Regions from separate parts of the Paenibacillus sp. RC334 genome, predicted to be linked through region 1. Evidence: predicted binding sites of a transcription regulator. Region 1 holds the regulator's gene; each other region holds the start of a gene.
The links. The regulator NrdR, encoded in region 1, represses ribonucleotide reductase genes. The targets are predictions, from matches to a motif close to AACACNATATATNGTGTT.

Region 1 (10,918 bases):
AATAACTTGTACTTCAGATGAAGCAGCAGAGGATGTGTTGTCAATCGAGGGACTGTCAGCAGAGGCTACGGAAGCTAAAGATAACACCAAAGAAGTTGACATTAAAAGAGTAGCAATTTGTCTTTTCATTAATAAATACCTCCAATAGTATTATTTATAGAAACTTTTTTTGTGCTAGTTGTTGACAGACAAAAAAAGTAACTAACGAAGATTTCAAGCATATGAATATAAGATGTAGGGTAAAAATGGGTTTTAATTAATTATATGTAACTAAAATCTCTCTTTTTAATTAAATATGGTTTTGATTTCATATTATTAGATAAAATTTCCTAACCAATATATTCAAATTATATGTATGAATACTACAAAAGTCAAATTGATCAACTCTTTTTTCAATACATTTGTAATCATAGTTTTAAAGTAATATTTTGATGTTATCAGTAATGAGGATAGGAGGTTGGCGCTGTGTCAACCATATGAGAGTATCGCCAACTTTGGAGACACTGTAGAGGACAACTCGTATCGACACCCCGTATCGAAGCTCAATCGTAAAAATTGATCTTATATTCATAAAACACTTATTTCATATGGCTTTTTGCCGTGATCGAACCGAAATTAGTATCAAATAAAGTTTGTATCGTGCCGTATCGAAAAAACAGCTAAAACATAGATAGAATAAGGACTTTTGGTAAATTTGATCAACATCATAATGCGTATCGTGAATATCGGAGAAGAATGTTCAAAAAAGCTTGATGGATCAAGGGATATTTAAGTTTTTATAAATTTAATTGTATGAAATACAAAATTGAATTTTCCTTTATTTATCTGCATTTTGTATCGTAGCTCAATCGAATCGTAGGACTAAGGGAAGGAGCGGAGTGGAAGACATATTTTCATGTTTTTTCACTCTATCAAGTTGGTTCTGTATATAAAAAAGACTCATCCGTTGGACAAGTCTAGAATGTCATAATACTACTTTATCTACTTAGAATAACTATTGTAGATCTCTTTCCAGTTTATAACGTTATTGATCAACTGGTCTTTAGTAATATCGCCTTCACTGTAATCAAAGAACCAATTACCTGCTATGTCTCTACAGAAAGTATCTTCATGTCCAAATCCCTCTAGATCACCGTGAAGTTTGCACATTTCAACTGTATTGTCCCTTGGCATACCTACAGAATCTAAAATAATAGCTTCAATTTCTGAAATGTATGATTCGTATACATTCCATGTTATTTCTAAAGCATCTTCAACTTTTTTCTGCTTCTGTTCCATATCTGTGATCATGTCGATTAAACTGGACATTGTTGCTTTGTTCATCATTATCACCTCTATTTATAGTAGGAATATTATACCACCCAAATCCCCTTTTACGCATGTTCTCGATGCAGTCTATTTTCTAAAATTAAGATTCACGATAGCATCCAAAATGAAACAAGCCTCATCACCTCTCAACGAAATACCTATTGGTCATATACCAAGCTTTCCCTTCCACAGTATCAACCGTACCCTTCTTGCTATCCAAGAACACAATTTCACCACATTCCTTGCAGCCCCACTTACTACGCTTGTATGCTGATTCCTCTATGTACGAAGCTTCACATTTACACTCTACCTGAATCAGTGTCTTATGCTGACTGTATGCGTCTGCTAACTGCACACTGGCCTTACTTGCTGCTGTAGGTTGTATTGCTGCTACATGTTCCCTCTGCTCAGAGTATTCATTATGTACCTTAAAATCTGCTACAAGCTCAGGATTCAATCCAAAGTGTTCCTTGCCTACTGTCGTCACATACTTACTGCCTACACGATATGACTCTATCCAGTCCTGTATTTGCTTATTGGATAGATTGACTGTTCCTTTGATGCCGCTGTTCATAGTGTAGGTCATTGTGTGATGCTGATTTAGGTTCATATATAATGCTGCTCCTTTAGTCTATCTTATAACATTTATTATACTATAAATAGAAAACAAAAAAGACGTGGTTGCCCACGCCCTTACAATTAATCAATTTTACGAATGTGTCAAAGAAACAATTAAGAAGAGATGCTCACCGTCTCAAAAAACTGAAAACGCAATTTCTCCTCTTGGTTTTCAGGAGGCATTTCCTTGAACCAATCTTCTAATGTATCTTTTTCATTAAAAATACTTGATCTCCAAAATTTCATTCCTAATTTCGGAAAGGAATACATCCAGCCTAATTCTGGATGTTGTCGCTGTAAATACAGGCTCCTGCGAGCTTTTCTTCAAAAAACCTGCCGCTAATTGTGGTTTGGTTCAGCGTGATTGATTTTCAACTAACCTGCCCGTTAGCTTAATGAAGCGCCGCCAGTCTAATATTTTATTTTCTCAGTCTACAACTTTATTTCCCGAGTCTAACACTTTATTTTTCAGTCTATTACTTTATTTTCTTTGGAAAACAACATCATTACTTCGGGCAAAATTTTGTCCAATGTTGATTTCATTTTCCCCAATAGTTTCTGCCACATCTTTTAGATGGACATTTTGTCCATCTAAACTTCTCTTTCCTGCACTTCCGTCTCTTACTCCCCAATATTCCTTCAAAAAAGCAGCTTGACGACCTTTTTTAACAGGATCGGTTTCTGATTCTCCTCTGCGTTCGCTGTTTTCTGCAATAAGACGATACTCCGCTTCCCACTCGTCAATATCAAGGCACAATCCAATTTGGACAAAAAAAGTCCATATTGAGAACACGACAGGTAATAAACGTTTAGACGTTGGGACATTTGGATACAAAAAATCCAGTCACCGTCAATATGGGGGCAACTGGATGGTGAAATTGGTGTTTTATATTGTGAAGATGATAGATAGAGGTAAGGACTAATCAATTGTAAAATGTGACAGTGACTTGATGATTTTACTTTGTTATAAAATTATAAAAATCCATTCCTTGAGTATGTATCCATCTAATCGAATTATACATTCCATCAATGAAAAAATTTGTACTTTCTACGGGATGTTTTACAACTAAAACAATTGCCAATATAACCAATGTATAATAAATGCCCTTTTTACCCATGTCCTCAAGTTTACCCATAATTATCGTTCTCCTTTAATAGTGTAAACCTATTTTAGCATATAGCTGGAATTTATTTCAAATACCCAAAAAGCACCTTCAAGTTATTCACTCCTGAAGGTGCTTTAATATTCATTATTAATAATGTTGTTTATAACGCTTAGTTACGAATTTTGATGGTAGTATAACTGTAGTACGTGGACTCCCAGCTGAGCTAAGGCCCCATTATATGTAATTAAAAATGTTTCAAGCGACTCCTATATCATATAAAATTTTCATCCCTGTGTCAATACTTTAATAAAAAAATTATAATTACCCTTCCACCATCAACCAAGATACAGTCAGCGATCTAGTCGCTGGCTGTATCTTTGGATAAAAGTGTTTTCAGTTCCTTCATAAACATGTTGATATCTTTGAACTGCCGATATACGGACGCAAAGCGCACGTAGGCAACCTCATCAACAGGATAGAGCTGTTCCATGACCAGTTCGCCGATCTGCTGGCTGTCCACCTCAGTAGCGGCTGTGTTGCGGATAGCGTTTTCCACCTGGGATACGATCATATCCAGTTGCTCGACAGATACAGGACGCTTCTCGCAGGCCCGAATGAGACCGCGCAGCATTTTATCACGGCTGAATTCTTCACGGCTGCCATCCTTTTTAATGACCATCAGTGGAGTCTCCTCCACCATTTCAAAGGTGGTAAAACGCCTGGCACATTGCTCGCATTCGCGGCGGCGGCGGATGGACTTGTTGTCATTCGCAGGCCGAGAGTCCAGCACCTTTGTTCCATTGTAGGCACAGTAAGGACATTTCATAAATTCACCACTTCCTTTTTCCAATAAATTCCCTATACTTTTTCGTAATAATTTTGTCAAAACGGTTCATAATATGTTTACCACGTCGCGAGGAGGTGAACAACAATGGCACAAGGAAACAATGGCAACTCCAACAACCTGGTAGTCAGCAAAGCCTCCGGCGCTCTGGAGCAAATGAAATATGAAATCGCTCAAGAGCTGGGTATCAGCATTCCTCAAGATGGATACCAAGGTAACATGACTTCCTATGAGAACGGTTCGATCGGGGGCTACATCACAAAACGCCTCGTAACGATCGCCGAACAACAATTGGCAGGTCAATACCAATAATCGCGGTAATAACGCAGAAGAAACAAGAAAAAGTGTATGGACGGGCTGCTAAAAACAGCCTGTCCTGCGCTTTTTTCATTTTAATGCCACCAGGCTCATTCTGTCATGACATATTTACACGCAGCCTCGTCATCCGTTAAAACTGATTATAAATTTTTGTGTATTGCCTGTAGTAGTAAATAACCCGCTGTACATAATGTCGTGTCTCGCCAAAAGGGATTTGCTTGATGGATTGTTCTTTCCCATCCCATACCCCCTTATCCAGCCACTCCTGCACTTTACCGGGGCCTGCGTTGTAAGCCGCAACGATAGCTACCGGATTATCCTTAAATTTCACCGACAGGTTATGCACATACCAGGTTCCCAGCTCAATGTTGGTGCCCGGCTCGTGCTTGACGCTATCCAGCGGAACCTTTTGGATCTGAGCGCTGTCCATAATCCAATTCGCCGTATCGGGCATGATCTGCATGAGTCCCAGTGCACCCTTGTGTGACTGCTTGCTGGTCTTAAAGTTCGTCTCAACACGGATAATGGACGCCACCAAAAACGGGTCCACTTCATACGTCTGCGAGTATTGCCGGATCTCATCCTTATATTGAATCGGATAGAACCACGACATCCAGTTTGAATTAAAAAACAGAATCAAGACAAACCCAACAAACAAAGTCAGCAGGACTCTTTTTTTGCGCAAAATATTCATGCCAGTCCCTTTCGCTGCCAGAATTGATCAATTTGCTGTTTTGTTTCAGCCTGTGTTCCACTATTATCGATGACGATATCGGCCAGGCTTCTTTTTTGTTCAATATCCATTTGCGCGGATAACCGAAGTCCGGCTTGTTCCTCGGTCAATCCATCTCTGAGCATCAAACGCCGGAGCTGCACATCGCGTGGTACGTATACCACCATAATTTCATCGTACAAGCTCTCCAGCCCGGACTCATACAGTAACGGGATATCCGCTAAAACAAGCTTGTTCGGATGTTCCTGCTCGTAAGATTCCATACGCATACGCATTTCCTCACGAATCGCAGGATGTGTAATATCGTTAAGCGCCTGCCTCTGGACAGGGTCTCCAAATACAATCTCGCTCAGCTTTTTGCGGTGCAGAGTCCCATCACTGTTCATCACAGCTTGTCCAAAATGCTGTATGACCGCCGTCAGCACCGGGTGCCCCGGAAGCATCACTTCCCGGGCAATAGCATCTGCGTCGATCAGCAACGCACCCTTGACGACCAATAGAGCCGACACGGTGCTTTTACCGGTAGCAATACCTCCGGTTAATCCGATATTCATGCTCTTTCACCTCATAACAGCTTCAATATGCCCATCATAATCAATAATAATGCCGGTAACACACCCAGCGCCTTCATAAATCGGAATGCCGACAGACAGAAACCTGCTTTCATACCTGCAATCAAAAATGTCCCGCTGAATAATGCAATAGCCAGCGCGGTAGCGAGTGGCTGGAAGCCCAGCATAGCTGCTCCCAATCCTGCACCGAACGCATCTACCGATAAGGCGATACCTAACCAAATCGCCTCCGTAGCGGATATACTGCCTGAACGGTCCATATCTGCAGCAGACGGACTTCGGAGAATCCGAATAACGAGACCCCATTTGCGGAATTCCAAAGAAAATAAGGTCCGTTCCTCTTGTACTTCTAAAGATTTCTCACCCTCCAGAACATTTCTGCTCACAGGATCAGGATCATCAATCAGATCTTCCTTGCGATGCAGGGACTGATACAAAGAGTGGCAGCCAATCCCAATCAGAATAACAGCGCCAAAAACCGTCGTATATACAGGAGACAGAACCTGGGACAATAATGCGCCTAGCTGCATGGATATGCCAATGACCAAACCTGAGCATACTGAAATGATGACAATGGACAGCAGTGGAATTTTCATTTTGCGTAGCCCATATGTAACACCGACTCCGAAACTGTCAAGACTTAGCGCAAATGCCAGCAGCAGCAGGGCTCCCCAATGATTAGCCACTCCAATTCCCTCCCATTGCGAAGGAAGGGCCCTACAGCAGCCAGAACCCTTCGCAGTATTGGTACTTGGAATCAATATATGAGAGGAATGGGCTTTGGGTGACTGTACCTGTTTAACGAAGAGGTTGGCAAACCGGGCAATGATGGGTACCACGTCCGGCTACGACGGATTTTTCGATCAATGTACCACAGTTAACACAAGGCTTAACGCTACGTCCATAGATTTGCAATTGATGCTGGAAGTCGCCCGATTGGCCTTGTCCGTTGACGAATGATTTGATGGACGAGCCTCCGACCAAAATCGACGCGCTCAATGTGGAGATAATAGCTTCATGCAGCACACGAAATTGGTTGCCATCCAAGCTTTTGGCTGGCTGTGCCGGATGTATCCCCGCCTTAAACAATGATTCATCCACATAAATATTCCCGATGCCCACGACATATGACTGGTTTAACAGCGCAGCCTTGATCGAAGTCGAACGGGTCCCCACAGCGGCACGAAGTGCCTCCGGTGTAAAGGACTCGTCCATCGGCTCCAAACCGAGCTTGTTCAGCGGCTTTTCCAGCAAATCCTGTCCTTCCGCAAATAAATGCATCGTGCCGAATTGGCGAACATCCTGATAACGTAATTCCGTACCATCCGTAAAATGAAAGATAACGTGAGTATGCTTTTCCACAGGATCATTTTGCGAATAGAGGCCATACCGTCCTTCCATTCTGAGATGGGAAACGAGCACCAGCCCGTCCAGCAGAATCCGCAAAAACTTCCCGCGTCTCTCCACTCCTGTAATGCGATGATCAGCCAATTCCATAGCAAAAGCGTGTATATCATCAGGTCGCTGAATAATGCGCGGCAGATTCACGGTCACATGATCTATATGTTTATCGACGATAAGCTCGTTTAACGTTCGTTTAATCGTTTCTACTTCCGGTAATTCCGGCATGATGTCTTCACCTCACCCTATATTATAACGGAAGCAGCGTTAAATTGGGACTATCTACTCGTTGAAATAACTTATTTCGCTTCGTACCAATTACTTCCATAGCTAACTTCCGCTTTGAGCGGTACAGACAGCTTCAGCGCCGCTTCCATCGTAGCCGGGACAAGCTCTTTCATCGTTTCCAATTCCTCCGGCGGAACTTCGAAAACAAGCTCATCATGTACTTGAAGCAGCATACGGCTGCGAAGATTACGGTCGCGAAGAGCCGCGTCCACCTGTACCATCGCCAGCTTGATAATATCGGCTGCGGTACCCTGGATCGGCGTGTTCATGGCGGTACGCTCCGCGAATGAGCGCAGGTTGAAGTTGCTGGCGTTAATCTCCGGCAAATAACGTCTGCGTTCCAGCAGCGTTTTTACGTATCCGTCCCGCTTTGCATCCTTCACAATATCATCCATGTAACGACGAACGCCCTGGAACACGTCAAAATATTGGTCAATAAAGCGAGCCGCTTCCTTGCGTGTAATATTCAGGTTTTGCGACAAACCGTAATCACTGATCCCGTAGACAATCCCGAAGTTAACCGCCTTGGCAGAACGCCGCATGTTAGAATCTACGTCTTCCGCAGGGATGCCGAACACATCAGACGCCGTCTTTGTATGGATATCCATGTCGTGGACAAAGGCTTCTTTCAATCGCTCATCATCCGAAATGTCAGCCAGCACCCTTAGCTCGATCTGTGAATAGTCCGCTGCGAGAATAGACCAACCCGGCTCGGACGGCACAAATACCTTACGGATTTTACGTCCCTCTTCCAGACGAATAGGGATATTTTGCAAATTCGGGAATTGACTGCTCAATCGTCCGGTTGCTGCAACCGTCTGCCGGAAATACGTATGCAGCTTGCCCGTTTTATCCGAAATTTCCTTAAGTAATCCTTCCACATACGTGGATTGGAGTTTCGCAATGGTACGGTACTGCAAAATGTTTTGCACAATATCATGATATGGGGCGAGCTTTTCCAGTACCTCGGCATCGGTGGAATACCCGGTTTTCGTCTTTTTAATAACAGGAAGGCCCAGCTTATCGAACAAAATTTCACCTAGCTGCTTGGGCGAATTCAGATTGAACTCCACACCGGCAATGCTGTAAATCTCGCGTACCAGCGTTTCAATCTGGGCTTCAAATTCTTTACCCAAAGCGCGCAGTTCTTCCACATTCACCAAAATGCCCTGCTTCTCCATATCCGCCAAAATGCGGGACAACGGCATCTCCAGCTCATGGAAGAGCTTGTGCATTTCCGTTTTTTCCAGCTCGGCCTGCTGTACAGGCACCAGCGCTTCAATCACCGCCGCCTTGCGCGCCACATGATCGGACAGCACATCCACATCAGGCACTTTATATTTAGCGCCTTTGCCGAATACTTCATCGTCCGGACGAATCGAAGACAAGCCATATTTGGCTGCCAATCCGCTTAGTGACTGGTTCGCATCCGTTGGGTCCAGCAAATATCCGACCAACTGCACATCGAACTCTGCCCCGGCAAATTCGATCCCGTGCCAATGCAGAGCTAAATCTGTACGGTGCAGATCATACCCCCGTTTTTTGCACCCAGCATCGGCGAGCCATTCGCGGACAGGCTTGGCTGCATCAGTTTGCAGTACATCCAAGGTCATAAAAAACTGTCGTCCCGCTACGCCAAATACCAGCCCCACAATTTCAGCATGATGCGGATTATCGCCATGGGTCTCCACATGCAGCAGATCCACAGTATCCAGTACATTTACCAGCTCGCTAATCCGCTGTTCGTCCAGTACGGTCACGTCAGCAGAGGCTTCCTCTACGCCCATTCCTGCACTGCCAACCTCGCCCGAAAAGGATAACCGCTCCAGCAAGGACTTGAACTCCAGCTTCGCCAGAGCAGGTCCCGCCGTTTCTGCTTGCAGCCCGTCGAATACAACATCTTCCAGCTGCTTGTCCAGCGTTACATCCCGATAGATGGTCGCCAAATCCTTGCTCATCCGTGCATCATTTGCATGCGTTTCGACGCGCTCTTTCATTTTTCCTTTCAGCTCATCCGTATGTGCCAGCACCTCTTCGACCGATCCATACTGATGCAGCAGCTTGAGCGCTGTCTTTTCCCCCACACCCGGAATCCCGGGAATGTTGTCCGACGTATCGCCCATCAGACCTTTGAGATCGATGATTTGCAACGGCTTCAAGCCATAACGCTCCTGAATCTGCTCAGGTCCGTACGTCTCCACCTCGGTAACCCCTTTGCGGGTTAAGCCGACAGTGACGTTGTCCGAAGCCAACTGAAGCATATCCTTATCTCCGGTAACCACCAGCACGTTAAAACCAGCTTCGTCCGCGGTTTTAGACAGGGTTCCAATGATATCGTCCGCCTCATAGCCATCCAGCTCAAACTGGGCAATGCCGAAGGCAGTCAACAGCTCTTTCAGCAGCGGGAATTGTTGGGACAGCTCAGGCGGCGTTTTCTCGCGTCCACCCTTGTAATCCTCGTATCCTTTATGGCGGAACGTTATTTTTCCGGCATCAAAGGCAACCAGTATATGTGTCGGCTTGTGCTCCTCCAAAAGCCGCAGCAACATCGTTGTAAATCCGTACACCGCGTTCGTCTGCTGTCCGCTCGAATTTGTTAACGGAGGCATAGCGAAAAACGCCCGGTAAATGATACTGTTGCCATCTATAAGCATGAGTTTATCCATTTAGCACCTCGCAAGTTCATCAATGCATCGAAAGGTTCTTTCGCTTTACGCATTCCTTTTCCTATCTTAACATAAAGGCTCCTTTTTCAGAAAAAAACGGCTGCTTCCTAGCCAGATTCGCCTTTTGCACAAAGACAAGTCTGGGTCAGAAACAACCGCTATATACCTAAAAAGCCCTACTGGTTCAAATCTGGTCGCTCCCCTGTCACGAGATATACAGTGCTTTCACCGATATTCGTCGCATGGTCACCAATCCGTTCAATATATCGTCCGACGAGCAGTTGCAGCATGCCTTGTGGAGCTTCCTCAGGCTTTTCTACCATAAACACATACAGATTGCTGATCATATGGCTATACATGGAATCTACACGATCATCCTCTTTGGCCATTTTATAAGCCAAATCTGTATTTTCATCCAGATAGGATGTAATTGCGTCGTCAATCATTTCTTTGACGATCGCAGCCATCTGCGGAATATCCACCAGCGGCTTGATGACCTGCTGCCCTTCCAGACGCAGCGTGACCTTGGCAATATCGAGTGCCAAATCCCCCATCCTTTCCAGATCACTGGAAATTTTAAAAGCAACAATGATCCGGCGTAAATCCTTGGCTACCGGCTGCTGGGTAATAATGAGCTTCGAGCCCATATCGAGAATGTTCTCTTCCAGTGCATTGAGAGATGCATCATTTTTGACCACCTGCTGGGCCAATTCTGTATTTTTGGTCTGCAAACATTCAATGGCCTGATCGAGTGCCTTCGATACATGTGCACCCATTTCGCGCAGTACGGCTCTCAGCTCATCTAATCCTTCATCAAAACCTTTTCTGCGTATCATTTCGAAGTCACCCCTCCTGGCATTACTATCTGGTTGGCTTTAGCCGAATCGGCCGGAAATATAATCTTCCGTACGGGAATCCTGCGGCGTAGAAAACATCGTCTCTGTATCCGCCGCCTCTACCACGACACCGTTCAAGAAAAACGCAGTACGGCCGGACACACGAGCCGCCTGATGCATGTTATGCGTCACCATGACGATCGTATATCTGTCACGCAGTTCTTGAAC
Region 2 (10,918 bases), 210 kb from region 1:
ACATCATTCACACATACAAAGATCTCCGGCAATTCATCCTCGGTCAGCTTGTCCAATTCCTCGGCGAGCTTCTGCGCTCCCATGTGGAGCAAAGCTCCGTTTTGCTTTAAGTCTATTCCTCCAAGCTCCAGTGTGGAGCGAAAAGCTTCCCAACGTTCATAGAAACTGTGAGCATCGTCGATATTTCCGACAAATTGAAAACGGGTATAGCCCCTGCACAGCACATTTCTCATGAGTTCAGACATACATGTGCGGTTATCTGTAAACACCGTATCGCTTAAAAACGCAGCATCCCAATGGTCCACCATGACGACCGGAATGCTCATCCGATAAATATTCAGCAATATAGAAGTAGAAATCGACCCCACTGTGATAATGCCCCTGATCGCTTCTGGATTCAGCAAAGAAAACATATCCTCTGTTGAAGGCTCCGTTAACGTCAGCATGTTCATTCCCTTTCCATTCAGGCGCTCAGAAATGCCTTCAAACACAGGACCCCAATACCTGGATTCTCTGTTCTGGTGCCGTATATTCGGAAATAACACCAGCACAGTTCCCGACCATTCCCCGGCATCCGTGTCCCGAGGTTCCACCCCCGTTGTCTTTGGATGATTGCGAAAATAGCCCATCTGGGCAGCCAGCTTGACCAACACTGCCCTCGTCTCCTCACTTACTCCGGGCTTGCCGGACAATGCACGCGAAACAGCGAACTTTGAAACACCGGCCGCATCCGCAATTTCCTGCAACGTTATTTTTCCACGCATCTTCTCACCCAACCCTATTCGGAATCTTTTTTTGCCTCTGCCTTTCCAATACATGGGTGTACCCATAAACTGGTATCATCGTAGCACACTTTGTTTTATATCATCAAACGATAGATTTACACAAATCCACACCATCCACCAAAATATGTTTGCATAATAAAAAAACAAACACATAACAAATCAACATAAATGACTTGACGTAGGGTTCGGTATTTCCTACAATTTACTATTGAAAGCACTTACATTATGTAAATCATACTTATAAAGGGGGATTTTGCAGATGTTCAAGATCAGGTCGGTACGACAAGGCTCCATCCTGCTCCTGGCTTTGTTGCTACTCGTCACGACGGGCTGCGCAAACGGAACAGGCGGTACGGCAGAAAAGGAAAATCCCGATGATACCAGTCCTGTTACACTTACTTTTTTTGGTGGTGACGCCAGCTCGAACTGGAATAACATGAAAGATGCAATTGGACAGGAAATTATCAAAAAAACGGGCGTGACACTGAACGGAGAACATGCCGTCAATGGCCGGAGTGAGGAAAAGTTTGCTTTGATGGCTGCCAGCGGAGAGTATCCTGACCTGGTCTATCCCAAAAGCGATGTCGGTAAGCTGGTCGATGCCGGGGCACTCATTGACTTAACCGACCTGATTGATAAATACGGCCCCAATATCAAGAAAGTGTACGGAGACTATTTTAACCGTATTAAATATAGCAATGACGACCCTGCCATCTATACCATTCCGACAAATTTGGGCGTAGATCACATCGCATTTGACGCACAAGCGGGGTTCGAAATCCAGCATCAGGCACTCGAGAAGCTCGGCTATCCGAAAATTCGCACGGTTCAGGATTTTGAAAAAGCACTCAAGGACTATGTAGCCCTATATCCCACCACTAACGGTCAGCCTACCATCCCCCTCTCCCTTGATGCCGAAGATTGGAAAATTCAAATTACCGTGACAAATCCGGCAGTTACCGCTACAGGCGGACCGGACGATGGAGAGTATTATATCGATCCCAAGACGCGTAAAGCCATTCTCCACTACAAACGCCCGGAGGAACGGGAATATTTTCGCTGGCTGAATCATATGTACAACGAAGGACTGCTGGATAAGGATACTTTTGTGCAAAAAAGCGATCAATACAAGTCCAAAATCGCCGCAGGTCGTGTGATTGGACTCATCGATCAGGAGTGGAATTATCAGGATGCCGAAAACGCGCTCAAAGCGGCGGGCAAGGATGAATTTACCTACGCGCATTTCCCGGTTACGTTAAGCGAGAAATACGAGGATCATTCCCTCCAGCCGCTTGGCTTTGATGCTGCATACGGGATCGGAATTACGACCTCGTGCAAAAATCCCGTGCGTGCCATCAAATTTCTGGATTTTCTGGCCTCCGACGAAGGACAAATTTTGCGCAACTGGGGAATCGAAGGCCAGCATTACAAAGTAGAGAATGGCAAACGGGTTATTCCGCCCGATGTGCAGCAACGTAAAAACACCGATAATTCCGCTTTTATGAGAGAGTCGGGCATCGGTTTATATTGGATATGGGGACCGCATTACGGTGACGGCATCAAGGACCCTTCCGGCAACTACTATACGACGAACTATCCCGAGATGATTACCGAAAATTACAGCCGGGCCGAAAAAAAATCCCTGCAAGCCTACAATGCTCGAACGTGGAAGGACCTGTTCCCGAACGAAAAGGATTTTCCAGTGAAAGAATGGGGCGCCGCCTACAACATGCCCGTTCCGACCAATACGAACTACAATGTCATTTATCAGAAGTCGCAGGACATTGTGCGCAAACGGATTCCCGAGGCTGTACTCGCCAAGCCCGATCAATTTGATGCTGTCTATGACCGCATGCTCCAAGAGCTGGATCAGGCGGGCGTGCCGAAGGCTGAAGAAATCTACACCGGACTGATCCAAAATCGGCTTAAGCTGTGGAACGCAGAAAAATAACGATCAAATAAGCTGAACTTAAAAGTTACTTACTGTGCCACTACGCAGTCGGATGGTGCTTCGCTTGTACAGCACCATTCCGCCTACTCCGTTTTGATGCTTATTTTTTCAAGTCAGCTTATAGTTCGAGTTTGGCTTATATGAATGAAAGCTTACAGGGGCTGACAGCCTGATGCTGTTCAGCCCTTTTACATTGAACGTTCTGTTTCATTCCATATATACATGACACGATGATGACTGTCTGTTTCCCTACACGTTCTGCGAAGATTCCGTCGTTTGCTCCGCAGCCTCATACTCACTTCGCAAAATGCCCATTTGAATGATGTCATAGTATTGGCCTTCTCTGAACAGCTTTTGCCGCAGCCGACCTTCCTCCTTGAAGCCGCAGGCCAGATAGCAGCGATATGCACGTTCATTATATGAATAGACCTCCAGCTCCAGCCGATTCAGATTCAGCGTATGAAATACAAATTTCTGTAATAGCCGGATCGCTTCACGTCCGTAGCCTTTGCCCAGGTTATCGTCGCGTCCAATCACAATGCCGAGCGTGGCATGCCGATTCATCCAGTTGATTTTAAATAAATCCAGTTGTCCAATATAGTCCAGTGTGTCTTTATGCGCAATAACAAAGCCCTTGATCTCGGAGTTACCGTCGATCATCATCTGTACGTAGGCTTCGCTATTCGTCTGAGAATGAGGATAAGTAAAAACATCGCTCAAACCGCATGTAATATCCGGGTCATTGACCCATTTTCGTATTTCCGGTATATCCTCCTGACGATACTCCCTCAATACGATGCGTTCCCCAATCATATGCGGCATAGTACATCTTCCCTTCGGTTATGTAATGGTATCTTAATATAGCATCAAACGACCCTGAATCCATAAATCCATTTCCCATCATACGTATCCCCCCTACAGTAAAAGGTAGATTTACCACAGTATCTCCTATTGACAAATCGTACATCTTCATCCCTCAAAACTCCAGTACATTTGTAAAATTCGCACGAAAAAAAAAGTTATTCTGCTTATCCCGCCCCCCGCTTGGACTTGCCCCCAATCCTTGTGCCCAACCTTTTAAAAGTGATTGACCTCACCTATATATAGATATAAAATAGAAATCGTACTCTAAATATAGTGTGCAACGCGTATTTTACACATATATCTTTAAAATACAGATATGGAAGTACCGATATAAATAGGCGTTAAAATTTTGGCGAAGCACAGCCAGCAAGGGGTTGCGAATCTTTACAGGATTTCGAGCCTTGGACAGATGCTGTTTTGCCAAATGTCAAGGAGGATGAATACAATGCTGATTGCCTATGATTCCAAGACCGGCAATGTAAAAAGATTTATCGGGAAGCTCAAGCTTCCGGCGGTCCAAATCCAGGAGCAAATGACTATAGAGGAACCATACGTACTCATTACATATACAACGGGGTTTGGACAGATACCTGAGAGGGTATCTTCCTTTTTGCAAAAAAATGCTCAAAACCTCGTGGGTGTGGCTGCCAGCGGCAACCGTAACTGGGGCGAGAGCTTTGCCAAAAGCGCGGATTTGATCTCCGACCATTATAACGTGCCTGTCATCAGTAAATTTGAATTATCCGGAACGTTCGGCGATGTAGAGCGTTTCAAACAGGAGGTGAGCCGAGTTGCGGCATATTGAACTGAACAACATGTTGATGAAACGCGATACAGATGGCTTTTTCCAATTGGAAAAGGACCAAGAGGCTGTAGACGAATTTATGAAGGAAGTCGAAGAACGGAGCTTGAAGTTTGCGGATACAGCGGCTCAAGTGCTCTACATGATTGAGAATGATTATTACGAAAATTTCTATAGTAGCTATACAGCTGACGAAATTAAGGATATTTTCCATATCACTCATAGTTATAATTTTAAATTTCCTTCCTATATGGCAGCATCCAAGTTTTATACGGATTATGCAGTGAAGAGTAATGACCGTAAGGTTTATCTGGAGCACTATCCTGACCGGGTGGCGGTCGTCGCCCTGCATTTGGGACGGGGTAACGCCGATACGGCGCGCCTGTTGTCCCGCTCGATGATGGAGCAGCGTCTCCAGCCGGCTACGCCAACCTTCCTAAATGCAGGCAAAAGCCGTCGTGGAGAACTGGTGTCCTGCTTCCTGCTCGAAATGGACGACTCCCTCAACTCGATCAACTACGTGCTAAACACTTGCATGCAGTTGTCCAAAATCGGCGGCGGTGTCGCGGTCAACCTGTCGAAACTGCGGTCACGTGGCGAAGCGATTAAAGGTGTAGAAGGCGCGGCTAAAGGAATTATGCCTGTGCTGAAACTGATGGAGGACGGCTTCTCCTACGCGGATCAGATGGGTCAACGTAAAGGCTCCGGCGCTGCATACTACAACATTTTCGGTTGGGATGTACTGGAGTTCCTGGATAGTAAAAAAATCAATGCCGACGAAAGAGTACGCCTCAAGACACTCTCCATCGGACTGATTGTTCCGAACCGCTTTTATAAGCTGGCTCAGGATAATGAGCCGCTGCATGTATTCGCTCCTTACAGTGTGTACAAGGCCTACGGTACGCATCTGGACGATATGGATCTGGATGAAATGTACGATACACTGCTTGCTGACGACCGGGTGAAGAAAAAGGTTGCGATGAGCGCGCGTGACATGTTGACCAAAATTGCCATGATCCAGCTGGAATCCGGCTATCCATACATGATGAACAAAAGTAACGCTAATCAGGCACATGCTCTTAAAAACGTGGGTCAGGTTAAAATGTCAAACCTGTGCACAGAAATTTTCCAATTACAGGAAACCTCTGAAATTGCAGATTACGGTCAACAGGATACAATTCGTCGGGATATCAGCTGTAATCTGGCTTCTCTCAACATTGTAAATGTGATGGAGCATGGGAAAATCCGCGAATCCGTTCACGAGGGGATGATTGCCCTGACCTCGGTCAGCGATATGACCCAAGTCGCGAACGCGCCGGGTGTTGCCAAGGCAAACCGTGAGATGCATTCTGTCGGTCTGGGTGTCATGAACTTGCATGGCTACCTTGCCAAGAACAAAATTGCTTATGAAAGCAACGAAGCGAAGGATTTTGTCCGTACCTTCTTTATGACGATGAACTATCACTCGCTGGAGAAAAGCATGGAGATCGCGCAAGCGGCCGGACAAAGCTTTTATGGCTTTGAGGAATCGGATTATGCGACTGGGGTGTATTTTGACCGTTATCTGAATACCGATTACCGTCCGACAACGGCACGTGTACAAGAGCTGTTCAACGGCATCTATATTCCTTCTCCAGAGGATTGGGACAAGCTGAAGGCAGACGTGCAGAAGAACGGCTTGTATCACGCGTACCGTATGGCGATTGCGCCGACGGCCAGCATTTCATATATTCAAAATGCGACGTCCAGCGTAATGCCAATCGTGGAACAAATTGAAACACGTACCTATGCGAACTCGACGACCTATTATCCAATGCCTTACTTGCAAAGAGATAATGTGTTCTTTTATAAATCCGCTTATCAAATGGATCAGTTCAAAGTGCTTGACCTGATTGCCGAAATCCAGCCTCACGTGGATCAAGGAATTTCGACAGTGCTTCATGTGAACAGTGACGTGACTACACGCCAATTGGCGCGTTGCTATCTCTATGCTGCTCACAAAGGACTCAAATCGTTGTACTACACACGTACCAAAAAGCTGTCTGTGGAAGAGTGCCTCACCTGCTCGATCTAAGACCGTATGGATAGCTTATAATTAGAAGTCCTCATATGTATGGATGCTTTTCATTAGAAGCTGTATCCAGCGTGATGTTCACCCTTTATGGGTTGGGACACGGCCTCGCGGATGCAGCTTCCGTATGTCAAGCATACGGTGATTCGCCTATGTCATTTCATTATGACTCTAGGAAATCTCGGAAGCTGAAGGGAGAATGCTAAACAATGACAGGTATACAAGCTGTAAACTGGAATCGCTCGGACGATGATTTCACACTGATGTTCTGGAATCAGAACATTATGCAATTTTGGACGGATGATGAAATTCCGCTGTCCGACGATAAAATGAGCTGGGTAACCCTCAGTGATATTGAAAAAGAAGCCTACATGAAAGTATTAGGCGGCTTGACGTTGCTTGACACGATTCAAGGCGGCGTGGGTATGCCGCAAATTATGGAGCATGTGGATGGGCTGCAACGCAAAGCTGTACTGAGCTTTATGGCGATGATGGAGCAAATTCATGCGAAGTCGTACAGCAGTATTTTTACAACCCTGGCTTCTACGGAAGAGATTGATAATATATTCCGTTGGGTAGAGGAAAATCCGCATCTCCAGACCAAGGCGGAAACCATTCGTCAGTATTATATGAATATTCATACGCCAAAAGACTTGTATCTCGCTATGGCAGCGTCAGTGCTGTTAGAAAGCTATTTATTTTATAGCGGCTTCTTCTATCCTCTCTATCTGGCGGGTCAGGGCAAGATGACATGCAGCGGAGAAATTATCGACCTGATTTTGCGGGACGAAAGTATTCACGGTGTTTATGTAGGTGTGCTGGCACAGGAGATTTATGCAGAGCTGGACGAGGAAGAGCAACGCGATCTGTACCAGACGCTGGTAGGGTTGCTGCGCTACTTGCACAATAACGAGGAACAATACACCGAGCAAATTTATGCTCCTATCGGGCTTGTGGACGATGTCAAAGTCTTCTTGCGCTACAACGCCAATAAGGCCATGATGAACCTGGGCTTTGATCCATTATTTGAGGAAGAAGAAGTCAATCCGATTGTGTTCAACGGCATCAGCACCCACACCAAGCAGCATGATTTCTTTTCTAAAAAAGGAAACGGCTACGTGCGTGCAATGAATGTGGAGCCGCTGACTGATGATGATTTTAATTTTGGAGTGTAGGTAATAGGTATATGTGAAAATAGTTTGTTTAGGTGATGCTGAGGAAGACCACTCCGCAAGTGGATAGTTCTTCCGATCGCTGTTGTCAGGGGATTCTTTTGGATTAGAATTTAAGGTTAGAGTCCCCCGGCAAAGGCGAACGCTTCGCTTCTCCAGAATCCATCCACTCGCTGTTATAGTCATCTCTGCATACTGAGTCACATATCTTTGTATATTTGTAATACTTCCAAAAGAAAACCCTCATTATACCCTGTTTTTTGATGGAGTCGATCACACCATGCTTTAATATCCTTTATCTCAGGTTCATTTATAATTCCAGCCGTCGTACTCAGAAAACTCGACCAGTTATAAAACTCCCAATGTGCAATTTCGGATAAATACGAAACTCTACATTCTAGCAAAGGCGACTTTTTTATCGTGTTCTGAGAAATTTCCGCCGCCTTCCAAAATGTCGAGAATTCCAATGGTGCAAGATCGAACTTCTGACGACTCATTTTACCATTAGGTCTGTGATATAAGATTGTAACGGCATCCTGATGCGGTTGAACCTCAATTTCTGCTGCTGGAAAAAATCCTGTTAATCTCTCTGATGTAAAGCTTGGATGATCTGCATCTACTAATACTGGAATCAACCATTGGTCTCCCAAATCGCATAAATAACGTCTGCCATCTTCATTTTTAGCTATTACAGCGACGTGTGCCTCTGTTGTCCCCAAATCATGGCCGATAGGATAAGCTTCAATTCCTTCTTTTTCAAACTCGTGCAGCAGCCATATCGCTAAGTCAAAACAATTACCTGTAATCCCATACCGCTCATGGTGCTCCTTCATTAAAGACACATCTCTCTGTTTCTTTCCGTCCGTTTTCCTATAAAACCAAGCCTTCGTTAACGTCTCCATCGGAAAGGTATTAAACTTTTCCCATATAGACAAAATCTCGTTAGGGACTAACATCGTCAACCTCCTCAGGTCTCTCCATTTTGATCATCAAAGATCAGTTACACACATATTACCCTGTGCTTGTAAAAACTGATAAGGCCACCCATACTATAAGTGCATATTTGATTTTCAAATAAAAGCATAGTGCTATGATTGATAAGGAGGCCCAATGAATGGAACTTATTCACGTCATTAATGAGGCATTTCAGGCGGCACAATCAGGGGATGCTCTACGGTTAAAGGAGTTGCTGGAATCCTACCCAAGCCTGACCGACACTGAAAATAGCGATGGACTTACACTATTGGGATTTGCAGCACATTACGGTCATGCTGATGCCGTGCAGGTCCTTCTGGATCATGGAGCGGGCATTAATGCAATCTCTCACTCCAAAGTTTCTTTCATCCTTTCCAACACCGCCCTTCATGCTGCAATTGTCGGAGAGAGAAATACGGATGTAATCCGTCTCCTTTTGTCCCACCAAGCCCGGACCCACATCCAGGATAGCGATGGTCATACTTGCCTGCATACCGCTGCATATCATGATAATCAACCGGAAATCATTCGTCTGTTAATGGAGCACGGCGCTGATGTAAATGCCAAGGGAACCGATGGAGAAACCGCACTGTCTCTTGCTGTTCAGCAAGGCCACCAGAACGTTGCAGAATACCTTCGCCAGCATGGAGCAACCTCTTGAACGAGGATTCATGCATAAAACAAAACGGCCAGATCACCAAGGTAGCGAAATCGGGCCGTTTTCCATTGTTTAAGACCGAGCCTCCGTGAAAATTTGAAAGGTGATACCAAACTTGTCCGTTACATTCCCATAAGCAGGACTAAAATGGGTTTCTTGCAAGGCCATCCCCACCTGTCCTCCTTGCTGTAGAGCGTCAAACATTTTTTGGGATTGCTCCACACTGTCGGTTGTAATACAGATGCTCACCTGATTCCCGCTGCTGAACGGCGAGCCAGGAAAGGTGTCGGAAAACATAAGCTCTGTCTCACCAACTTTGAGGGTGGCATGTCCCACACGTTCCTTGACCTCTGCGGGAATGGGAAAATCAGGGTTTTCAGGCATTTCACCGAAGGTTTGGATAAAAAGCAGTTGGGCATCCAATGCCTTTTCATAAAATTCGATTGCTTCTTTTGCATTTCCATCCATCGTGATGTAAGGAATCAAACGTTTTGACATTTTCAACACAACTCCTTCATTTTTAAAGCTATCCTGTCATTTCTCCTGTATTATATGCAAAAAGTGTTAAGATAAACAGAGTTGTTTGTTATCTTTCTTCTACCGATATGCCAAGCTGCTCCAGTTCTTTCATCGCTTCCGTCAGGTCGCGCTGAGGATGCAGCGTAGAGATCATCTGTGCATGAATCGGAACACCATTGAAAATCCGGCTTACAATCTCCAGAGAAATCGGCAGGTCATAGTAACTTTCAGCCCATTTCTGATATTCCTCCGGTGTATCTATAATTTTCCCCAGCAAAAAGGATGAGCCATCATCATACGCCTCAGGAATGTTCACGTTGCCCATACGCCATGCCGTATCTCCAGCTTCCCTCCACATACAAAAGGTAACGTCCTCCTTTTCCAGCGCCGATAACAGCATCATTCGTTCTTTTAAACCATCCGGCGTTACTTGTGTATCCAGCATCATATTTTTCATCCTTCCTAAGCTTCGCCTGCTGAATCACCTGCCGAATGAAGGACCCTTTGGCCTCGGTATACGCTTGACGATCATATTTGAACTGCTGCGCCAAATCTTCTACCCCAACCATAATATCAATAATCGCCTTGGCTCCAAGGCCAGAAACGGATGTGCTCCCAATATGCTCTATGCCCATACTTATATCTCCGAGAGTCTCTGCGATTTTTGTCCGCTCACACGCACTCTTTTACCCACTGCGGGTCATATTGCGATATCTCCACATGCGAGGACATCACGAACACGCCTCCCTTCATTGGTAGCAAAAAAAGGTATACCGAATATTCATAGAATGTTCCCTCTTAGTATATCATTTTCAAAATCACTTTTTTCCATAATTATGGTACATTAAATCGGAAGTAACTTGTGAACGAGCAGACAGAATGTCTGTTTCTTTTACAAATGAATCAATTGTCTACTAAAGTGTAAAAAAGCCTTCTGACCGCGTTAGACGCAAATCAGAAGGCTTTCTTACATTTTATCAGTCTCACTCGATAACAAAACAAAGCATACTAACCACTCTATTGCGGCTTCTCAATCACAATCAGACAGGTGCTATCTGGCAGAGAAACAGGCTGACCCTGCTCATCGGTCAATTCAATACGCCCGGCAAGCGCTTCCGCAT
Region 3 (10,918 bases), 2.4 Mb from region 1:
CGAAGGACCAGTTCAAAATCGTTACCGGACCTGTCAGCATTCCTTTGACTGGCTTGGAGGTCAACGATTGGGCGAAGGCCGTTTCTTCCACGGTCATGGGTTGATCGAACGACACGTCTCCGTATATAATCGGCGGTTTAACACACCGGGAGCCGTAGGACTGCACCCACCCGTTTTGTGTAAAGGCAAAGCCTTTCAGCTTTTCGCCAAAAAATTCAACCATGTCTGTCCGCTCAAATTCCCCGTGTACGAGCACATCAATGCCAATGTCCTCCTGGATATCAATCCATTCCTTGATTTGCTGCTGAATGAACGTCCGATACTGCTCGGCAGACCATTCCCCTTTGCGATAGTGCAGACGGGCTTTGCGAACCTCTGCGGTTTGCGGGAAGCTGCCAATCGTCGTCGTAGGCAGTGGAGGCAGATTCAGCTTGTCCTGCTGGATCACACGACGCTCAGCGAAGGGAACGCTGCGTGACTGCGGCTCTTTCGCCAGTAGATCCGCCATATCGGTAGCGGTCTGTACTCGTGCCGCCGAGCTGTTGAAGCGGGTTACCGCGTCCGCACTCTGCTCAAGCTTGGCAATTGCCGAGGGTTCGCGTTTGCCAAGCGCAGCGGTCAAAGCTGCGATTTCTTCCAGCTTTTCATCGGCAAAGGCCAGCGCTTGCACCAGCTCTCGGTCCAGCTTGTGCTCTGCTTCCAGACTGACTGGCACATGCAGCAGACTGCATGATGGCTGCACGATGAGCTGTGCAGCGGTGGTTTGCTCTGCCAGTTGTCCAAGCAGCGCAGCTACGGTGTTCAGATCGGAACGCCATATATTGCGCCCGTCAATAACACCAGCGGCCAGCGTTTTCCCTGCGGGGAAGCCATGTCGTAGCACATGTTCCAGGTTTTCGCCATCATCATGCACAAAATCAAGACCTATTCCCTGTACCGGGAGCGTAGACAGGCGCTCATAATGATCCAGACTGCCAAAGTAGGTTTGCAGCACGATATTTAAGGATGGAGCAGCTTGGGCCAGAGCCTCATAGGCCTCCTGAATAATGTCCAAATCCTCTGTCGGGAATGAGGTGGTCAAGACAGGCTCATCTACCTGCACCCACTGAACGCCTTCCGCAGCCAGCTCAGACAGGACGCGGGCGTACAGTGGCAGGAAGCTTCGTATGATCGCGGCCAAATCCTTACGGTCATAGCCTTTGGACAGAGCAACGAACGAATAAGGACCGATAATGACGGGTTTACCTTCAATACCTAGTTCCTGTTTCGCTTCACGATAAGCCTGCAACGGCTTATTCTCGGTGAACACCGGAGTTGCATTTGCCAATTCCGGTACGATGTAGTGGTAATTGGTATTCAACCATTTGGTCATTTCACTGGCGGTGGCACCCTTTTGTCCACGGGCTATCCCGAAATAGACGGACAGAGGAACAGGCCCATCGGGACGGTAGTTGAACCGTTCCGGCACCAGACCGAACATCACGGATGTATCAAGCATGTGATCGTAATAGGAAAAGTCTCCGACCGGAATTCGATCGATTCCCTTGTCGCGCTGCTTGCTCAGATGCTCCAATCGCAATCGTTTCATCTCGGTATGCAATTCGCTTTCATCCATGCTGCCGTTCCAGAAGCGTTCCAGTGCTTTCTTCCATTCCCGGTTTCCTCCGATACGCGGATATCCCAGGTTACTGCTGATCAAGCCGGACAACTCAGGCAATTCGGTAAATGACATGTACTTTTCCTCCCAGGCTGGTAGCCAGTTTATTTTTGCGTACAAAAAAAGACATTCCTCCCCGGGGTTAAAAATGAGTAGGGGAAAGAATGCCTCCGTTATTTAAAAAATGAAAATTCGGCGACTGCTCTTAACACCTCCCTATCTCCCGTAGGTACTTGCGATGTTGTTGAAATAGGCAGGTCTCCTGACTTACGGATCATGACTTTCAGCGCTCCTTCCCGGTCTGTGGACCAGTGGGTGTATCAACAGCTGAAAATTCCCCGTTTACAGTGGCGGGACCGCGCCGGACTTGCACCAGCTTCCCTTTTAAGCCTGTACTGAATAGAACAGACACCTATCTCCAAGCTATGCGATTATGGTATGACGAATAATTATGCACTCGTATACTTGTTCACCATCATAAGTGAAACTTGCAGGATACGCAATATAAACTCTGTTTAAATCTAAAATGAACTACATGCAAAAAAAGACAAGCCCTCTCCATAAGGAAAGGATTTGTCTTAGGGTGTAGTATCTCATGCGAGTATAACATCGCCTTAGGCTAATGTAACTATAGATCCTGCCTGAATGCTGGCCTTCACATCCACCAGTCGTTGATTGCGGCTGCCCCGGAAGGGAAGGGTCAGATCCTTTTGCTGTTCTACAAAAGGGCCGTCCACAATCACATCGCACAGCAGCGCCAGCTCCCGGCGGGCCTGATCCGTAAGCAGCTCCTCATAGTCAAAGCCCGTATAGGCCCACACGGTTCGGTCAGGGCAGGCAGCGCGGAAGTCGCGCACAAACTGCGTGCATTCCGATGCCGAGAAAAAAGGGTCTCCGCCGCAAAGGGTTAACCCGTCTAGCAGTGGATTATCTGCGATGTCACGGATGACTTCCTGCTGTCGCTCCAGTGTGAACGGTTCACCTGCGCGGAAGCTCCATGACGAGGGATTGAAGCAGCCGGGGCAGGCATGGCGGCAACCGCTAATGAATACGACGGTACGCAGGCCATGCCCTTCGTTCAGAGATTCCGGAATGTAGCCGCACAAATTCACCGATGCTTCACCCGGTCACGCACCTCAGCCTGCTTCGCGGCGTTGAAGCGAACGGTATAATCACCTGTCAGATATCCGGTTACCCGGCGCAAGCGCTGAAAATGCGTATGTTCTTCATCAGCACCGCATTCGGGACAGCTTGTCCCGATAATGCCCTCGTAGCCGCATTCCGTGCAGCGGTCTACCGGATGATTGATGGAGAAGTACCCAATGTTCTGATGGAGCGCGTATTGTACAATTTTAAGAAACGCCTCCGGGTTATTCCGCGCATTACCATCCAACTCGATGTACGAAATCGCACCAGCGTTGCACAGATTATGAAATGGGGCTTCGAGGCTGATTTTACGGGCAGCCGGGAGCGTGTAATACACAGGAATGTGGAAAGAGTTCGTGTAGTATTCTCGATCATTTACCTCGGGAATAATTCCAAAATCACGCTGATCCAGCAACGTGAACTTGCCGGATAGACCCTCGGCAGGCGTAGCGAATAGTGTAATGTTAAGATCATGCAATTCACTCATACGGTCGCAGTAGACACGCATAGAAGCTATGATTCGCTGTGCTTCACGGTATACAGCGTCATCCTCTCCGTGGTGCTTGCCATACAGTGCCTTCATGCATTCGGCTAACCCGATAAACCCGACCGACAGCGTACCGTGCTTCAGTACGTTGCCCACTTTTTCATCCGGCTCCAGCTTTTCTCCGCCTTCCCATACCCCTTCGCGCATCATAAAGTCTGAGGCTTTTGCCGGCTGGCTGGTCTGTATATGGTAGCGATGGATCAGTCCGTCCACGGCAATGCGCATAACCTCTTCCAATCTGGTATCAAAGCCATCCCGGTCAGGTATCTTGCGCTTGCCTGTGCAAATACCGTACTCAATGCCAAGACGCACCAGATTAATCGTATTGAATGAGAGATTACCCTTGCCGCTTTGACGGTTTCTGCCGAAACGGTCAGCAAAGGTGCGGGTACGGCAGCCCATCGTCGCAATAATGGTATCCGGATCATCTGCGCGGTAATAGGGCAGGTTGAAGGTAGCATCCACATTGACAAAATTGGGATACATACGTTTGCTGGAGCATTCTACTGCCCGCATGAATAAGTCATAGTTGATATCGCCTTCGGCCTGATTAATTCCTTTTTTGCATTGGAAAATATGCTGTGGGAAAATAGGGGTTTCCCCGCTGCCCAGGCCACGAATAGTGGCCTCCAGCAATGATTGCGTAACAAGCCGCCCTTCAGCAGAAGTACACATACCGTAATTCAGTGATGTGAACGGAATTTGCCCGCCTGCCCGACTGCTCATGGTATTCAGGTTATGAATAAGGGATTCAGCGGCCTGGCGGGTCTCCGTCTCCGTTTCTTCACGTGCGAATGCGTATGAACGAGGGCAGACCTCCTGTAATAGGCTGCTGGCTATATGTAATTCGTCATCAGGCAGGGTGGGTTCTATTTCTTCTCCGAACAGACGGAGTCCCTTGCGCAGATGCTTGCGGAAGGACCGGGCCACGAAAGGAGCAAGGTCCCAGTCTATTTTATTGGCAGAGACACCTCCAAATTGGCTGTTTTGCTGAGACTGAAATATAATAGCCACCAGTGCCATAGCAGACATAATGGTTTGTGGTGTGCGCACAGAGCCATTGCCTGTATTAAAACCATCTTGCAACAAACGACCAAAAGGTATAAAGATACAGTTCGTAGTCCCGAGCACATATTGGTCCAAATCGTGAACATACACATATCCGTGGTCGATAGCGTCTGTCAGTTCAGGCGGAAGCACACGTAGTCGCGCATACCATTTGGCGTACTCGGAGCCGAGCTTACTCATTTTTCCACTGAACGACTCTCCATTCAAATTTGCATTCTCCCGCAGCATGTCCAAGTCTTGTGCCCCAATGACCCGCTCGCCGATGCTGTATAATTGATGTTCCTCCAACACTTTCATTGCAAAAACCTCCATATAGTAAAATATATATTATTCTCCAAAAAACAATATATTGACGATATCGTGTACTAAACAATTGTTTCGGTCTATATATTGTATATATGGATGGATAGAGAGTATGTGATTATTGTCACGTCGACAGGGGGAGAACGCACAAAAAAGTCAGGTGAAAGTTAGGAACACATCAACGAATACGCTCCTTATTCTACACCTGACGATCGAATATTTGACGGAAAACAAATAGGATGGCAATCCATTGGATCTGAGTATGTTTTGTAATAAATTACTGAATAATTTAAAGCAGCTTTTTCAGTTGGGACACCCGGCCTTGTGAGATATCGAGCATTTCGGCATATACCTTTTGCGGCAGGTTGGGATGTTCCTGAATCAGCTTTCGGAGCTTTTTTACCATTTCTCCTTGCTGGACTCTGGATTGTTTAGGCTGCCAGGTTGTATGGTTACGAACCGGCTTGGTATGTTCTTGAGCCTGGATGGCTTCGGTGCTGGTGGGATGTACATTTTCCTCTGTCTTTAATACCTGAATGCAATCGGCGCAAATAAAGCTATCACGAAAATAAGTCAAATGATCAACTGCGCCGCAAAATTTGCAGGATACACCTGTATATTTCCTTAATACAAATCCTTCTTCATTCACGAAAAATTCGAGCGAATCACCAATATTGATATCCATCGTGGTGCGCATTTCCTTGGGAAGCACGATTCGCCCCAATTGATCCAGAGGCCGTGTCATTCCGGTATTTTTCATAAACCCTTCCTCCTTTGATTATATATCCTGATTATACCAAAAAATATTATTTTTTGCTTTGTTTTTTGCTTTATTTATTGAAGAAAATATACAATTTTTTTAATTTACACACTGTTACTAACCAGGTACATTGGCTAAGAGCTTCCTGAATGGTTCTGTAGAAGGCGCGGACGAAGCTACAATTCGTGATTATAAGCTCATGTCCTAACAAACACCGATATCCACGCCATTGGCGACACTGGTCTATTCGGTATTGATTGAGGAAAGACACCAAATGGTGAGCAACAGCAATTGTTGCCGGGGTACTCCTTTTTCGCTATGATATATTAAAACGCTTTCATAACGGCCTTTTATGATATTTTAAATGGAGACAAGGAGATGACGGATATGAGTCATGAAACAACGGATCTAGAATATCTTTTTCAAAATCCGAAGCTTCATCTGGACGAACGTGTACGGGATTTGGTGTCTCGGCTAACCTTGGAGGAAAAGATTGATTCCATGCTGCAATATCAGCCTGCCATTGAACGATTGGGAGTCCCCGCATACAAGCATGGTACGGAAGCAGCACATGGTATAGCCTGGTTAGGAGAGGCGACTTCATTTCCACAGCCTGTGGGGTTGGCTTGTACGTGGGATACGGAACTGATGCGACAAGTCGGCTCGGTTATTTCGGATGAAGCGCGTGTGTACTACCGCCGTGACCCGGCTCTAAACGGACTGACGTTATGGGCACCAACCGTAGATATGGAGCGTGATCCGCGCTGGGGGCGTAATGAGGAAGCGTATGGAGAAGACCCGTATTTGACGGGAGAACTGGCGAAGGAATTGGTCAAAGGCATACAGGGCGATCATCCGGTATATTTGAAAGCGGTTGCGACATTAAAGCATTTCCTCGGAAACAATAACGAGGTGGACCGGGGAAGTGATTCCTCCAGCATAGACCCGCGAAACCTTCGTGAATACTATCTGAAAGCCTTCGAGAAGCCTTTTACGGAAGGCAAAGCCCAGTCCATGATGACCTCTTATAACCTGATTAATGGAACGCCTGCTACGTTGTACCACGGTGTTAATGATATTGTCAGGGACGAATGGGGAATGGACGGCTTTGTCGTCAGTGATGCTGGTGATGTGATGGGAATCGTAAAGGACCATCAGTATTATGACTCCCACACACCGGGTGTGGCTGAATCTATTCGCGCGGGGATCGACAGCATTACAGATGATGCGGATTTGTCCAAGCAGGCCATTCGTGATGCCTTGGCGCAAGGAACGCTGCAAGAAACGGACCTGGATCAGGCGTTGTTCCATACATTTCGTGTTCGCTTTCGTCTCGGGGAATTTGATCCGGCGACAGACAATCCCTATGCCTTGGTCGGGGAAGAGGTCTTGATGACAGAGCAAGCCCGTGAACTGTCGTTGCGTGCAGCGAGAGAGCAGATCGTACTGTTGAAAAATGAGCGTTCGCTCCTGCCGCTGGACCCTGCGGGGTGCGGCAAGGTGGCGGTGATCGGGGCGCTCGGCAATGAGGTGTACCGCGACTGGTATTCCGGCACGCTTCCATATTTTGTGACACCGCTTGAAGCGATTCGCGCCAAGCTGGAAACCGAAGACGCCCAGGAGCGCGTCATATACCGCGATGCCAAGGATCGCGTGACCTTCGCGGCGGCGGCTGACGGAGCGAAGCTTACAGTTGATTCCTTCGGTGACATGCGGTTGTCCCATGATGCCGAACCAACGGTTTTGACCGTGAACGATTGGGGCTACGGCAGCGTCACGTTGACCGACGAGCGCCTGGGTACCTATGTGACGAGCGATGAGGAAACGCTTCGTGTGACAGCTGAGGAAGCGTATGGCTGGTATGTCAAAGAAGTCTTTGGACTGACTCCTGTTGAAAAAGGGGAGCATCTGTGGACAACATGGAACGGCAAGCCTGTGATCACAGGGACAGAGGGTTCATTGAAGGTAACGGAAGCCGCTAACCAGGACCATACAACATTCCGGGTAGAGACGGTGTCGGATGGTTTAGTGGAAGCAATAGCCACTGCGCAAGCTGCAGATACAGTGATTGTATTCGTCGGCAATCACCCGCTGATTAACGGTAAGGAAGAGAATGACCGTCCGGGCTTGGAGCTGGCAGCTTCCCAGCAGCGGCTCATCGAGGAAGTGTATCGGGTTAACCCTAATACGATCGTGGTTCTGACGGGCAGCTATCCGTTTGCCATCCCTTGGGTACAGGAGCATATTCCAGCGATCGTGTACACGTCTCATGCCGGGCAAGAGCATGGCACGGCAGTAGCGGATGTGCTGTTTGGGGATTACGCGCCAGCGGGTCGTTTGAATATGACATGGTATCAAGCAGAGGATCAATTGGGTAATATCAAAGATTACGATATTATTCGCGGCGGACGTACCTATCAATATTTTGAAGGTGAACCTTTATACGTGTTCGGCCACGGTTTGACGTATTCGCCATTTGAGTACAGCCATCTGCGCACAGATGCCCAAGCGCCCGATTCAAACGACAGGTCCGTCCCCGAAGGTCGTGTGAACTCTTTTGGTGCCCTGGATGCCACGGATACCCTGAATGTATGGGTGGACGTTACGAATCAGGGCATAGCTGCTGGGGAGGAGGTTGTACAGCTATATGTACGGCCCGGAGCTTCGCGAGTAAAGCGAGCATTGAAGACGTTGTGTGGATTTCAACGCATCCGCTTGGAGCCGGGGGAGACGCGAACGATTTCTTTTACAATGCGAGTGAAGGATTGGGCGATTTGGGATGTCACACGGGATCGCTATTGCGTTGAAGCTGGCGAGTACACCTTGCTGGCAGGTGCTTCTTCAGCGGATATCCGGCTGGAGCACCCTGTGAACGTTAGAGGTGAAGTTATTCCGCCCCGTCAAGCCGAACAAAGCATTCGCGCCGAAAACTTTGATGATTGTTCCCGTATCCTGCTGGATGAAAGCAAGGAGCAAAAGGAGGCCTGTGTACGTCCGCGTTCACCTCAACGTCCCGGCTGGATTGCCTTTCATGGCGTAGAATTAGATACGGTGAGCGCGGTTGAACTTCAATGCCGCGTGTCAGGCAATAGTAGCGATGCAGCAATTGAGCTTTGTTTGGATACGCCGGACAGCGAAGTTGCAGCACGTATAAACGTTGGCCATACGGGAGGAGCGCAAGCATGGATGACGCTCTCCGAAGCACTGGGTACAGTCTCAGGTTCACGTGATGTGTACCTGTGGTTGAGTGGCGAAGTGCGGCTAAGTTATTTTACTTTGAGCGCTTGTGCTACAGGAGATTCCAGCCTTCAGGCTTGAACTTACTTCTGACTTCACGTACAATGCATTCAACGAAGTTTCTACAGCTTAGGGGTGTCATTTCATTTGAATAGTGAAAAAAGACTACGCACCGCAACGCCCAGATGGCTTGGGGTGGCGGTAAAGGCTCTTGTCTATTTGGAAAAGCATGGAGAGCTCTGTGCCAGCGGGTCTATTGCCCGCTCTATTGACTGTGAGGTCACCTTGGTGCGCAGGGTGCTGACGCGACTTGTACAGGCAGAATTAATAGAAGCACGTGAAGGCCGTGAGGGAGGCTATGTGCTTACCCGTTCGGCAGACCATATTACACTTGCCGATATATACCACGCCATTGAAATATGTGATCCGATTTTTCCAGGTATGATGCATGAGCCAGAGACGAATCCTTTTTGTGAGGAGCTTGCAACCGCCGTATCGGAAATCGTAGTCGAGAGCGAACGACGTATGCTGGAGGTATGGGAGTCTCATACGCTGGCCTCACTCGCCAAGCGTACAACGCTGGTGGTGGGCGGCAGTAGCCATAGTGAAGGCGAGGATGCCAAGGCTTCTTCCAAAGGGGATTAACACATTTTTTTCAAAACGGATAATAGCCGATACGACTCTTCCGAGAGAGGGTTGTATCGGCTATTTCTGTAGGGTGCTCATATGATGCGAAATCGTAAATGAAAAGAATGCCCGCTTTATACCTGATAGGAGCAGACCCGATTACGCCCTGCATTTTTAGCTTCGTATAGCGCTCTATCCGCCTGTTCCAGCAGAGCCGCCCCTGACATATCCTCCCCGGTATCGGGAAAGGTCGTTACGCCGATAGACACCGTGACTTTGAGTACAAGCCCGTCTGACAAAACGAACTCGTACTGATCTACCCCGCCAAGGATCTGATTCGCTATGCGTAACGCTTGCCGGAAAGCACAATTCGGCAGAAGTACGGTGAATTCCTCCCCGCCGCTGCGGGTTACCACATCAAAGGAGCGACATTTTTCCCTCAAAATCTGACCTAGCTGACGCAGCACTGCATCCCCGGCCGCATGACCGTAGGTATCGTTCACTTCTTTAAAATGATCAATATCCAACACCAGTACAGATAAGTGCTCGTGACGTTGACGAGCTTGAGGAAGCTGCTCTTCCAATGAAAATTCGAGCTGTCTTCTGTTGCTTAAATTGGTGAGATGATCTGTATAGGAGGTATGCTCCAGACGAAGTAATAGCTCATTGGAGGTATTGATGGACTCAGCAATGAGATACAGAAGAAATCCGCCTGCCATAGAAATAACAAAATGGAGCGGATAAACGTCCAGAACATCATTAATATCATTCAAATTAATTGTGAGAGAGCAGAAAATAATTCCCAAAGCGAAAACGTTCATCATCATCATCTTCGTTAAACGTGACCAGGACAGATGTGACAGCAAAGCGCAACCCAGGCCCACGAGCATCATAAAAAAAGCCCCCACAATGGCTTGAGTGGTGATACCAAACAGCATTAATCTGCCTAAGCATATAAATAGGGTAGTCATGAGTGTTGCCGGTCCGCCAATGTAAGCCGCCGTAGCTACGATGGCCAGATGACGAAGATCGGCAATTGTATTAAAGCCCACTGGGAACGAATAGTACATCAAGATAATGCCATAGCATCCAAAAAGAGCGCCTCCGATCCAATGTGCCTTACGCTTTAAGGTATGTAGGCGGATTTTATATCTTTGAGATATGAGCCCGGTTATGTACAAAAAGGTGACAAGGATACAGGTATTTACAAAAAACGTACTGAACAAGATGTTAACCCTCCCGAGAGGCATATTTCTTCATTTTATCAAAAAAACTGACATTAGGCTTGGAAATGAAGAATTTATTGAAATTTATTACGCGGATGTGACTTATAACGTTTCGTCCTTACACTTAGTGCATAACTGGGAATAGATTGAGCATACTCCAAATATACAAGAATTAGGAAAAAGATGTGGGGTCCATTACTGCCACTTTGGAGATGAGGTTTGCTCATGATTCGCTATCCCTATCGCAAATATAATAAAAAGTCGGGGGCGGACAGGAATAATGGAAGCTCTTCGCATTTTCTTAAGATCGAGGCTCAATTGGAAACCAACCTGGAGCAAATCAAGGA

Region 2: the regulator NrdR is predicted to act here: its motif matches at 3,861-3,878, upstream of nrdI (class Ib ribonucleoside-diphosphate reductase assembly flavoprotein NrdI).
Region 3: the regulator NrdR is predicted to act here: its motif matches at 4,798-4,815, upstream of QMK20_RS24745 (anaerobic ribonucleoside triphosphate reductase).

The regions. Positions count from the first base shown of each region.
Region 1 covers NZ_CP125370.1:1,807,174-1,818,091, reverse strand. Annotated here, with positions in the region: gene QMK20_RS08545 (hypothetical protein) at 1-129, opposite strand, end outside; gene QMK20_RS08540 (hypothetical protein) at 982-1,326, opposite strand; gene QMK20_RS08535 (hypothetical protein) at 1,448-1,918, opposite strand; gene QMK20_RS08530 (hypothetical protein) at 2,408-2,761, opposite strand; gene QMK20_RS08525 (hypothetical protein) at 2,883-3,062, opposite strand; gene nrdR (transcriptional regulator NrdR) at 3,391-3,858, opposite strand; gene QMK20_RS08515 (alpha/beta-type small acid-soluble spore protein) at 3,964-4,188, shown strand; gene QMK20_RS08510 (lytic transglycosylase domain-containing protein) at 4,325-4,888, opposite strand; gene coaE (dephospho-CoA kinase) at 4,885-5,481, opposite strand; gene ytaF (sporulation membrane protein YtaF) at 5,493-6,185, opposite strand; gene mutM (DNA-formamidopyrimidine glycosylase) at 6,298-7,128, opposite strand; gene polA (DNA polymerase I) at 7,200-9,854, opposite strand; gene phoU (phosphate signaling complex protein PhoU) at 10,031-10,690, opposite strand; gene pstB (phosphate ABC transporter ATP-binding protein PstB) at 10,730-10,918, opposite strand, start outside.
Region 2 covers NZ_CP125370.1:2,016,201-2,027,118, reverse strand. Annotated here, with positions in the region: gene QMK20_RS09600 (LacI family DNA-binding transcriptional regulator) at 1-764, opposite strand, end outside; gene QMK20_RS09595 (ABC transporter substrate-binding protein) at 1,045-2,736, shown strand; gene QMK20_RS09590 (GNAT family N-acetyltransferase) at 2,986-3,558, opposite strand; gene nrdI (class Ib ribonucleoside-diphosphate reductase assembly flavoprotein NrdI) at 4,046-4,405, shown strand; gene nrdE (class 1b ribonucleoside-diphosphate reductase subunit alpha) at 4,392-6,476, shown strand; gene nrdF (class 1b ribonucleoside-diphosphate reductase subunit beta) at 6,683-7,648, shown strand; gene QMK20_RS09570 (hypothetical protein) at 7,846-8,601, opposite strand; gene QMK20_RS09565 (ankyrin repeat domain-containing protein) at 8,760-9,281, shown strand; gene QMK20_RS09560 (VOC family protein) at 9,351-9,776, opposite strand; gene QMK20_RS09555 (hypothetical protein) at 9,865-10,122, opposite strand; gene QMK20_RS09550 (GrpB family protein) at 10,100-10,432, opposite strand; gene QMK20_RS09545 (class I SAM-dependent methyltransferase) at 10,815-10,918, opposite strand, start outside.
Region 3 covers NZ_CP125370.1:5,383,895-5,394,812, reverse strand. Annotated here, with positions in the region: gene metE (5-methyltetrahydropteroyltriglutamate--homocysteine S-methyltransferase) at 1-1,732, opposite strand, end outside; cobalamin riboswitch at 1,893-2,088, opposite strand; gene nrdG (anaerobic ribonucleoside-triphosphate reductase activating protein) at 2,272-2,769, opposite strand; gene QMK20_RS24745 (anaerobic ribonucleoside triphosphate reductase) at 2,766-4,715, opposite strand; gene QMK20_RS24740 (AbrB/MazE/SpoVT family DNA-binding domain-containing protein) at 5,011-5,481, opposite strand; partial or broken gene QMK20_RS27475 (DUF7916 family protein) at 5,603-5,733, shown strand; gene QMK20_RS24735 (glycoside hydrolase family 3 C-terminal domain-containing protein) at 5,869-8,799, shown strand; gene QMK20_RS24730 (Rrf2 family transcriptional regulator) at 8,866-9,363, shown strand; gene QMK20_RS24725 (GGDEF domain-containing protein) at 9,480-10,571, opposite strand; gene QMK20_RS24720 (spore germination protein) at 10,797-10,918, shown strand, end outside.